Regions from separate parts of the Agrobacterium sp. 20P9.1.2 genome, predicted to be linked through region 3. Evidence: riboswitches for the same ligand, from Rfam matches in the RefSeq annotation. Region 3 holds a riboswitch; each other region holds the start of a gene.
The links. A riboswitch is a leader RNA that binds a small molecule or an ion and turns the genes downstream of it on or off. The one in region 3 is predicted to bind cobalamin.

Region 1: it holds a riboswitch for cobalamin, as region 3 does, so the genes downstream of both, AC27VJ_RS18025 (DUF1636 family protein) here and nrdH (glutaredoxin-like protein NrdH) in region 3, are expected to answer to the same signal.
Region 2: it holds a riboswitch for cobalamin, as region 3 does, so the genes downstream of both, AC27VJ_RS12795 (ABC transporter substrate-binding protein) here and nrdH (glutaredoxin-like protein NrdH) in region 3, are expected to answer to the same signal.
Region 4: it holds a riboswitch for cobalamin, as region 3 does, so the genes downstream of both, bluB (5,6-dimethylbenzimidazole synthase) here and nrdH (glutaredoxin-like protein NrdH) in region 3, are expected to answer to the same signal.

Annotation. Positions count from the first base shown of each region.
Region 1 covers NZ_JBYOKI010000006.1:261,005-263,198, forward strand. The annotation lists gene cobW (cobalamin biosynthesis protein CobW) at 1-761, opposite strand, end outside; gene AC27VJ_RS18025 (DUF1636 family protein) at 755-1,180, opposite strand; cobalamin riboswitch at 1,295-1,503, opposite strand; gene cobO (cob(I)yrinic acid a,c-diamide adenosyltransferase) at 1,610-2,194, shown strand, end outside.
Region 2 covers NZ_JBYOKI010000004.1:28,432-30,625, reverse strand. The annotation lists gene AC27VJ_RS12800 (FecCD family ABC transporter permease) at 1-234, opposite strand, end outside; partial or broken gene AC27VJ_RS12795 (ABC transporter substrate-binding protein) at 238-1,188, opposite strand; cobalamin riboswitch at 1,458-1,681, opposite strand; gene AC27VJ_RS12790 (glucose/quinate/shikimate family membrane-bound PQQ-dependent dehydrogenase) at 1,834-2,194, opposite strand, start outside.
Region 3 covers NZ_JBYOKI010000003.1:647,553-649,746, forward strand. The annotation lists gene nrdE (class 1b ribonucleoside-diphosphate reductase subunit alpha) at 1-253, opposite strand, end outside; gene nrdI (class Ib ribonucleoside-diphosphate reductase assembly flavoprotein NrdI) at 241-639, opposite strand; gene nrdH (glutaredoxin-like protein NrdH) at 697-918, opposite strand; cobalamin riboswitch at 1,249-1,468, opposite strand; gene AC27VJ_RS12465 (hypothetical protein) at 1,593-2,194, opposite strand, start outside.
Region 4 covers NZ_JBYOKI010000003.1:63,946-66,139, reverse strand. The annotation lists gene AC27VJ_RS09735 (phospholipase D family protein) at 1-496, opposite strand, end outside; gene AC27VJ_RS09730 (hypothetical protein) at 548-736, opposite strand; cobalamin riboswitch at 835-1,015, shown strand; gene bluB (5,6-dimethylbenzimidazole synthase) at 1,091-1,777, shown strand; gene radC (RadC family protein) at 1,790-2,194, opposite strand, start outside.

The DNA.
Region 1 (2,194 bases), on a different contig from region 3:
AACTCGTCATGATCGTGGTCTTCTTCCTCATCGTGATGGGTGTGACGGTTTTCGATGTCCTCTTCAACCGCAAGACCAAGCCCGATCAGCACCGCGGGATCGACCGCACCATTGGAGGCGACGACGATCTTCGCAGCTTTCGGCAGATGCGCATTGATATGCGCCTTGGCGCGCTCCAGACCTTCGGCATCCAGCAGATCGCCCTTGGTCAGAACGATGAGGTCGGCGCAGGCAATCTGGTCCTCGAAGACTTCTTCGACCGGATCGTCGTGATCAAGTGCTTCGTCATTCTGACGCTGGGCGGCAAGCGCCTCCAGATCATGCGAGACCATGCCCTCGGCAAGGGCTGCACCATCGGCCACGGCGACCACGGCATCCACCGTCACCCGGCTTTTGATGGCGGGCCACTGGAAGGCCTGCACGAGTGGCTTGGGCAGAGCGAGGCCCGATGTTTCGATCAGAATATGCTCGACGCGCGGCTGACGGCTCAGAATCTGTTCGATGGCGGGCTGGAAATCATCGGCCACAGTGCAGCAGATGCAGCCATTGGCCAGTTCCACAATGTTTTCTTCCGGGCAGCTTTCGATGCCGCAGCCTTTCAGAATTTCACCGTCGATGCCGACATCGCCGAACTCGTTGACGATGATCGCCAGCCGCTTGCCCTCGAGCTTTTCCAGAAGGCCGCGCAAAAGCGTGGTTTTGCCCGCGCCTAGAAAGCCGGTGATGATGGTGCAGGGAACGCGATCGAGCGTGGTCATGATGTCTCCTCGGTAAAATGCAAAGGGGGAATGCGCGACACAAGGCCACGCTTCAAACTATCGGGGCGTCCGCGCCAGGGCATCAGCCCATCCGGTGCTGCGGCCAACAGGCGCGCGCCAGTCATCAGGTCTGCGGCATCGTTTTCCGTCAGGCCGCCAAACATGTAGGACCAACCGTCGGTGCTGCGCATCGCGGCGCTGAGGCCACGCTTGCAATTGGCAAGGCAATTGACGCTGCGAACGGTCACGCCTTCACTCGCTCCAAGCGCTAAGGCAGCCTCCGTCAGAAGCGCACCGGGGCGGGGGTCTGCATTCGGTTCGGCTTCGGACCGGCAGCTGCGGCAGACGAAGACCACGACGCCGGGTGCGGTGTCACGGTCCGTCTTTTCGGTCTGGCTGGTCGATGTTGCTGTAATATCCAAGGGTCTGCTTTCCGCGCCTTCAAAATGTCTCAGGGGTGCGGATATCGAAACGGAATGCGGGACACGCACAGCCATTGTCCGAACAACCGGCTGACCGGAGCACCCCGCCCGGCAGACGTTTTTCCTGAAACGGCAGGTCTCCTGGCTTGCGGCTTCAACACCCTTGCGCTGCCTTCCCGGATTTTCATCCAGTGGCTTTCAGCGCGGGCTCACCGCTTACAGTTGCGGGGGCAGCCACGGATTTTTCCGCTCAAGCGAAATGCACCGTGTTCCCTCTTAGCTTTTCCCGTTGCCGGAAAAAGACCGTCAGTCCTTAACCCTTATGCCCTGCGATGCTTTTATGTCAATGCCGCGCATCATTGCCGCGGCACGCGTTTTGGTTATAGTCGCCGCTTTGAAAAAGCATGAGACCCGGAAGGACCAGCCGCCATGACCCGCGACATCAGCGACAGCGAAGCCGAACGTCACCGCGCCAAAATGGTCAACCGCAAAGCCGTGCAGGACGCCGAAGTCTCAGAAAAGACCATCGAAAAAGGTCTGCTGATGATCAACACCGGCCCCGGCAAGGGCAAATCCACCGCCGCCTTTGGTCTGGCCCTGCGCATGCTGGGCACTGGCAGACGCGTCGGTATCGTGCAATTCATCAAGGGCGCATGGTCCACCGGCGAGCAGGGCGCACTGGCCCTGTTCGGCGACCGGGTGGAATGGCGCACCATGGGTGAAGGTTTCACGTGGGACACTCAGGATCTGAAACGCGACGTCGCTGCCGCCACCAAAGCGTGGGAAGAGGCGAAGACGCTGATGGCCGATGAAACCATCGGCCTCGTGGTTCTGGATGAACTCAACATCGCGCTGCGCTATGACTATCTGCCGCTGGAGGAGGTGGTGGAGACCCTGCAGAACCGTCGCCCCGGCCTGCACGTCATCGTCACAGGCCGTAACGCCAAGCAGCCTCTGATCGATGCCGCCGATATGGTGACGGAAATGACGCTGGTGAAGCACCACTTCAAGGCA
Region 2 (2,194 bases), on a different contig from region 3:
TGCCGCACCACAGCAGGCGGCTACCACCGCCCGGCTGAGGCGGTAGTTCCAGATGATGCCTTCATCGATGGCATCGAGCGGATAGCCTGCATGGAACACACGGTTTGCGACCGTCTTGGCGACGACATCCATGGGAATGGATGTCTCGCCGATGGCCGCTCCGAACCAGAGCGCCAGAGCCAGACACCCGACCGCCAGCAAGGCGGCACGGGTGAAGATGAAACAGGCACGCATGGCTTACTTTGCAAGGCCAAGCTGGACGACGGCGTCGGCCAGAACTTCGATACCTTCGATGGTGCGGATGGTCGGGTTCATGGCCTGCGCATCCATGGCAACGATGTGCCCCTGCTTGACGGACGGCATCAGGCTCGTGACCGGATCTTCCTTCAGGAACTTCTCCTTGACCACGATATCGTCTGCCGGAAACCGCCTGCGGTCCATCTTACCGGCAACGACAAGGGTCGGCTGCGACTTCGCAATGGTTTCCCAACCCACCGTCGGCCACTCTTCCTCGCTGTTGATGACATTCTTGATGCCAAGCGCGGACATGATGTAGCCGGGCGCACCATTGGTGCCCGCAACGTAAGGATCGATATCAAGCTCCGCACTGGAGAACCAGAAGACGGCAGACAGCTTGCCATCGGCAGAGGCGATCTTCTTGCGCGCCGCTTCTTCGCGAGCCTTCAGATCGGCCACGAGCTTTTCGCCCCTGTCCTGCACATTGAAGATTTGCGCGAGTTCGGTCACTTCCTGATAGATCAGGTCCATGGTGAAGACGGAATGGCGCACGCCATCGCCGCCGCCCGAATTATCCTTGCCGGTGCAATCGGCAGGCGAGGTGTAAACGGGAATTTTCAGCTCTTCGAACTGCTGCGGCTTGGCAACGATGCCTTCTGGGCCGACATGCCACTGAAACTGGGCCGTGACGAGATCAGGCTTTTTGGCCAGCACGCTTTCAAAACTCGGATCGTTATCGGCCAGACGGTCGATCTTGGCATTGGCCTCTTCATAACCCTTAATGACTGGGCCAATCCAGACCGCGGTGCCCACGACCTTGTCGGCCAGACCGAGCAGATAGAGAATTTCCGTGGTGCTTTGACCGATGGACACCGTACGCTCTGGCGCATGGGTAAAGGTCACGTCGCGACCGCAATTCTTGAAGGTCAGCGGATAGGTCGTCTCGGCTGCTTGGGCCGCAGGCATGGCCGTTGCCATTGCCACAACGGCAAAACTGGCTGCAAAAACCGTCTGTTTGAAACTGAATGTCATTTCCGATAGTCCCCGAAATCGTCAGCGGTCGGCGAGAAGCAGACCAATGTGAACATGTGTCGATGTTCAGTCCGTGAAAACACGGGCAGAGACGATCCGAAACCGGGACATGGCAGATGGAATAAGGCGCTGGCGGGCGCAAGATGCAATCACGACGTCTCCTGTTCCGGGCATCCCCGCCCGTGACTTGGAATGAACTTATGACGGCAGGTCTCCTGGCTCACGGATTTGCGTCTTCACCCACCTTCCCGCGATATTCACCCGCAGTGGCATGACGCTTAAATGAGCGCCAAAGGGTTCGACAATCCGCTTACAGTTGCGGGGGCAGCTACGGCATTGAACCAAGGTTCGCACCGTATTCCCTATTATTCCTCGCGATCACTCGCTCGAAACCGTCGCGTGCAGATAGACCTATTCAGAAACCGTCGTCAAGCAATGATTGCTGTAATGTTATTACATATCGATTGCAAGATATGATTTCGGTAAAACAGCATGGTGGTAACACAAAGCACAAAGGCCGGAACTTTCGTCCCGGCCATTGCTTCACAATTCATCACCGCCCATTCAAGGCAGCGTATAAGCGATCACATAATCGCCGGGCTTCGTGCCGACGGAGCCGTGTCCGCCTGCGACGATGACCACATATTGCTTGCCGTCATTCATCGCATAGGTCATCGGCGTTGCCTGTCCGCCTGCGGGAAGGCGTGCTTCCCACAGCTGCTTGCCGGATGTCAGGTCATAGGCGCGCAGGTAATCATCGACAGCAGCGCCGAGGAAGGCAACGCCGCCCTTGGTAATCATCGGGCCACCGATGCCGGGCACGCCGACTTTGAAGGGCAGCGGCAGCGGCGTCATGTCGTAGACGGTACCGTTCTTGTGCTTGTAGGCGACCTCACCCGTGCGCAGATCGGCACCGGCCACATAG
Region 3 (2,194 bases):
GTTGCTCGTAATACCCCTCACTGACCAGATAATCGAGCTTTTCCCGCAGATTGTGAAAGAACACCGTGTTCTGGTTCACATGTTGCAGAAAATACTGCCGGGCCGCCATGCGGTCCTTTTCAAACTGAATGTGCCCGTCCTCATCGTAGAGGTTCAGCATGGCGTTCAGCGCGTGGTAATCCAGCGTCGGTTCAGTGGATTTCACCGCATGACCCTGCGAGGGCTTGGGGGAAATGGTGGTCAACGTATCCAAAATCGTTCCAATCCATGTTTGACATTGGCGACATCTTCGGGCGTGCCCAGAAGCTCGAAGCGATAGAGAAACGGCACCGCGCATTTGCGCGATACGATGTCTCCCGCCGAGGCGAAGGCCGCGCCGAAATTCGTGTTACCCGCGGCGATGACGCCACGGATGAGACTGCGGTTGGCAACTCTGTTGAGAAAATGAATGACGGGCTTGGGCACCGCCCCCTTTAGCCCGCCGCCGCCATAGGTGGGCGTCAGCAGCACATAAGGCCCGTCCACCTCGGGCGCCTCTTCATCTGCCGAAAGCGGCAGACGCAAAGCCCGCACGCCCAGCTTTTCGACAAAGCGATGGGTATTTTCCGAACGGCTGGAATAATAAACGATAAGGCCCATCACATCCCCGGCTGGCTGAAACGCCGCACGCTTTTCTGGAGCGCAGCGGCTATAGGCTTAGGCTAGAGCGCCGATCATATCCGGGCGGAAGCCTGCCCAGTGCTGCTCACCGGCAATAACCACAGGCACCTGGCGGTAGCCCAGCCCCTGCACCAGCGCATAGGCATCAGCATCTTCGGAGACATCGACGATCCTGTAATCGATGCCCTGACGGTCCAGCGCGCGGGTTGTGGCAGTGCATTGGACGCAGGCGGGTTTGCTGTAGACAGTAATGGTCATGATTTCCTCTTGGGATTGGACAAGCGAGAGCGAACGCGCAACCGGACGAAGCGCGTGGGCGACATGGCAATGAAAGCGAACACAGGCCGACTGGCACCGCACCTCACAGAAGATGCGACGTCATCCGACAGACGCAGACTATCGGGAACGGCTTACGCCACCCGCAAACAGTCACACGAGGGTTGAACACCTTCGCAAAAAGGCACTGAACAAGAAAAACAAACTGGACATGGACTTCACCCCGAAGCAGCTCATGCAGGACATTCGGGAACACGACACGCGCGGCTCCATGCCGCAACAGACCGTAATAGCTCCCGGACACCCCGCCCGTTGACGTAATCGCTCTAGGCAGGTCTCCTGGCTCGCGGATCAACGTATCTATCCCACCTTCCCGGATCGACATGACCCAGTGGCATTTTGGAACAGACACTCACCACTTACAGTTGCGGGGGCAGCTACGGCTTTTGAACGCTCATCATGAACGCACCGTATTCCCATCTTAGCCTCACAAGTCTTGCGACTCGAAGGAACCTAGAACACTACATATAGTAGACGAGGTTAATTTCCCGTCAAGACTTATTGCGATTTGTGAGAAATGAGATGGGGAAAACGTTTAGGTCGGGCGGGACTGGCGGTGAATACGCCTGCCCGTTGCGGGCCTTGTGGCACCCTGACTAATGCGTCGAGGGTGCGCGTAGCGCGTCAATGAGGGCATAGATCACGGCGACCAGGACCAGCAGGGTCGTGCCGCTAAAGGGAAGTGGCAACATGATCTGCTCGGTTGCAAAGGCTCCGCCAACCACCAGAACGATCTGAACCGCAGCAAGAATCAGCATTGTGGTCAGGGGTAAGATCACGCCCCTATTCGCGAAGAAACGGCGGTAGCCAAAAACGAAAACGGGAATCAAGACGGCCGTCACGGCGAAAACATAAACCCTCAGCCACTGTGCGTCCGGCAGCGAATCCGGCGCCAGAAAGGCCAGCGGCATCAGGACATAGCTGCTGGCAGTTGCCGCAAGCAAGGGAGGCCAAACGACCACATTCATCCAGCGTATCGAACCCGTAGCCGCCTTCTTATCCTGATTGCTCAGCACGGCACGTATGGCAAAGACCACCAGGCCGACCGCGACAGCAATGATGCCAATTGCCAACAGAAACTGCGAGCCGCCGACAGCGCCAACTCGCAACATTTCAAAAGACGAAGACAGCTGAGATGGCAGCGTCATCAGCGCGGGCAGAAGCCACAAAATCCAGAAACCGGCGACGAGACTTGGCA
Region 4 (2,194 bases), 580 kb from region 3:
ACAGAAGTTCCAGCCCGCGCCGGAAGACGTTCTCCCGAGCCTTGGTGGGGTTGAACAGTCGCAATTCGATGTTGGGGTGGCTGTCGATGGCGTGAAAGGCGCGATCTGAGATGGACACGCCGAGATCGTCCAGCAGAAGACGGACGCGCACGCCACGGTCTGCCGCAGCGATGACTTCGCGCATCATCAATTGCCCGGTTAGATCGGCATTCCACATGTAATACATGAGATCAAGACTGCGCCCGGCCGCGCGGGCGGCTTCTACCCTCGCGGCAAAAGCACCGAGGTTGGACTGGATGAGAGACAGGGCATTGCGCTCTGCATGAGCGTTCTGGAGATTGGTCCAGTGACGGTCCAGCGGTGTTGCGTCCGGCTCTTTACGCAAAGCGGCGGAGGCGATTTTGATGATGATTTTGTCACGGTGGCAGGAAGCGAGGGCGATACCCGCGACAAGAACGACCACGATTGAGATGGCGAAGGCTACAATGGCAGTCACAATTATGGTTTCACCCGCGTCGGTTCCCTGTCCCGGATATTGCGTGTCGTATCAATGGATTTCGATATTCCGCTTGTCGGCTTCTTCCTTGATGATGTCTTCCACCATCTGCCGTTTCAAGGCGGGGTCACCCAACAGATAATCTTCTGCAAGTTCAAAAATGGATTTCGGGCTTTCCTTGCGGGTGAGCGTATCGAGATCCTGGCCGATCTGTTGGCGAAGTTCGCTATAGTGGTCCATATTGGTTCTCCATTTGCGAAGAGAATGCGCGGGGCGGGCAGCGGTTCCGGTACTCATGGAAATGAAGCGGGGGCTCTTGCGTCACAATGCTCTGGCCGTCATAAAGCCGCCAGTCAGGTGCCTGCTTTCAAGCGGGAGAATCGGGAACGCGGTGAAAGCCCGCGACGTGCCCAACGCTGTAAGGTGGACGCGGATTGCCATAGACCACTGAGAAATCGGGAAGGCGGCAATGCGCGGACGAAGCCAAGTCAGAAGACCGGCCTGATGCCATAGACCGAACCGCATGGACGGCGGCAGGTTGTTGATGGGTGGGATGCTTTCGGCGTCCGGCCTGTGCATTGTTGGGGATTGACGATGCGGCCCGATGAGTTTCAGAACGCGCTGGTAAAAGCGTGCGAGTTTTCAGACAGCGACAAGCAGGCGGTCTACCGCGTCATAGAAACGCGCCGGGATGTGCGCGATCAGTTTCTGCCCGATCCGTTGCCGGAAGAGCTGGTGGAACGCCTGCTCAAGGCTGCACATGCCGCACCCTCGGTTGGCTTCATGCAGCCATGGAATTTCACGCTCGTCACCAATGCTGATGTCAAAGAGCGCGCATGGCAGGCCTTTTCCCGGGCCAATGCCGAAGCCGCCGAGATGTTCGAGCAGGAGCAACAGGCGCTTTACCGCAGCCTCAAGCTAGAAGGCATTCGCAAGGCCCCGCTATCCATCTGCGTGACCTGCGATCCGACGCGAGGCGGCGATGTGGTTCTCGGCCGCACCCACAATCCACGCATGGATGTCTATTCCACCGTCTGCGCGGTGCAGAACCTGTGGCTTGCAGCACGCGCCGAAGGCATCGGCGTTGGCTGGGTCAGCATTTTTCATGATGCAGATATTCGCGAAATCCTCGCCATTCCGCAGCACATCGAAATCGTCGCATGGCTCTGTGTCGGGCGGGTCGATACGCTTTACGGCGAGCCGGAACTGGCCGTCAAAGGCTGGCGGCAGCGGCTGCCGCTGGAGGAGCTGGTGTTTCGGGACAGATGGGGCGAGAGGTGAGGCGGAAGCGCTCTAAATCAACCGCAGACCCTTGAAACTGACATGCCCATCCTTGCCGATGATGATGTGGTCATGCACGGCAATGCCAAGCGGCTTGGCCGTATCGATGATGGTTTTGGTCATGTCGATATCGGCGCGGGACGGGGTCGGATCGCCGCTGGGATGGTTGTGCACGAGGATGATGGCGGTGGAAGACAGCTCCAGCGCACGGCGCACCACCTCGCGCGGGTAGACGGGGGTGTGATCGACCGTGCCGTGGCCCTGCACTTCGTCGGCAATCAGCACATTGCGCTTGTCGAGGAAGAGGATGCGAAACTGCTCGCGGGATTCATGCGCCATGGCGGCGTGGCAGTAATCGATGACGGATGACCAGGAGCCCAGAACCTGCTTGTTGCGGATTTCGCTTTTCAGCATGCG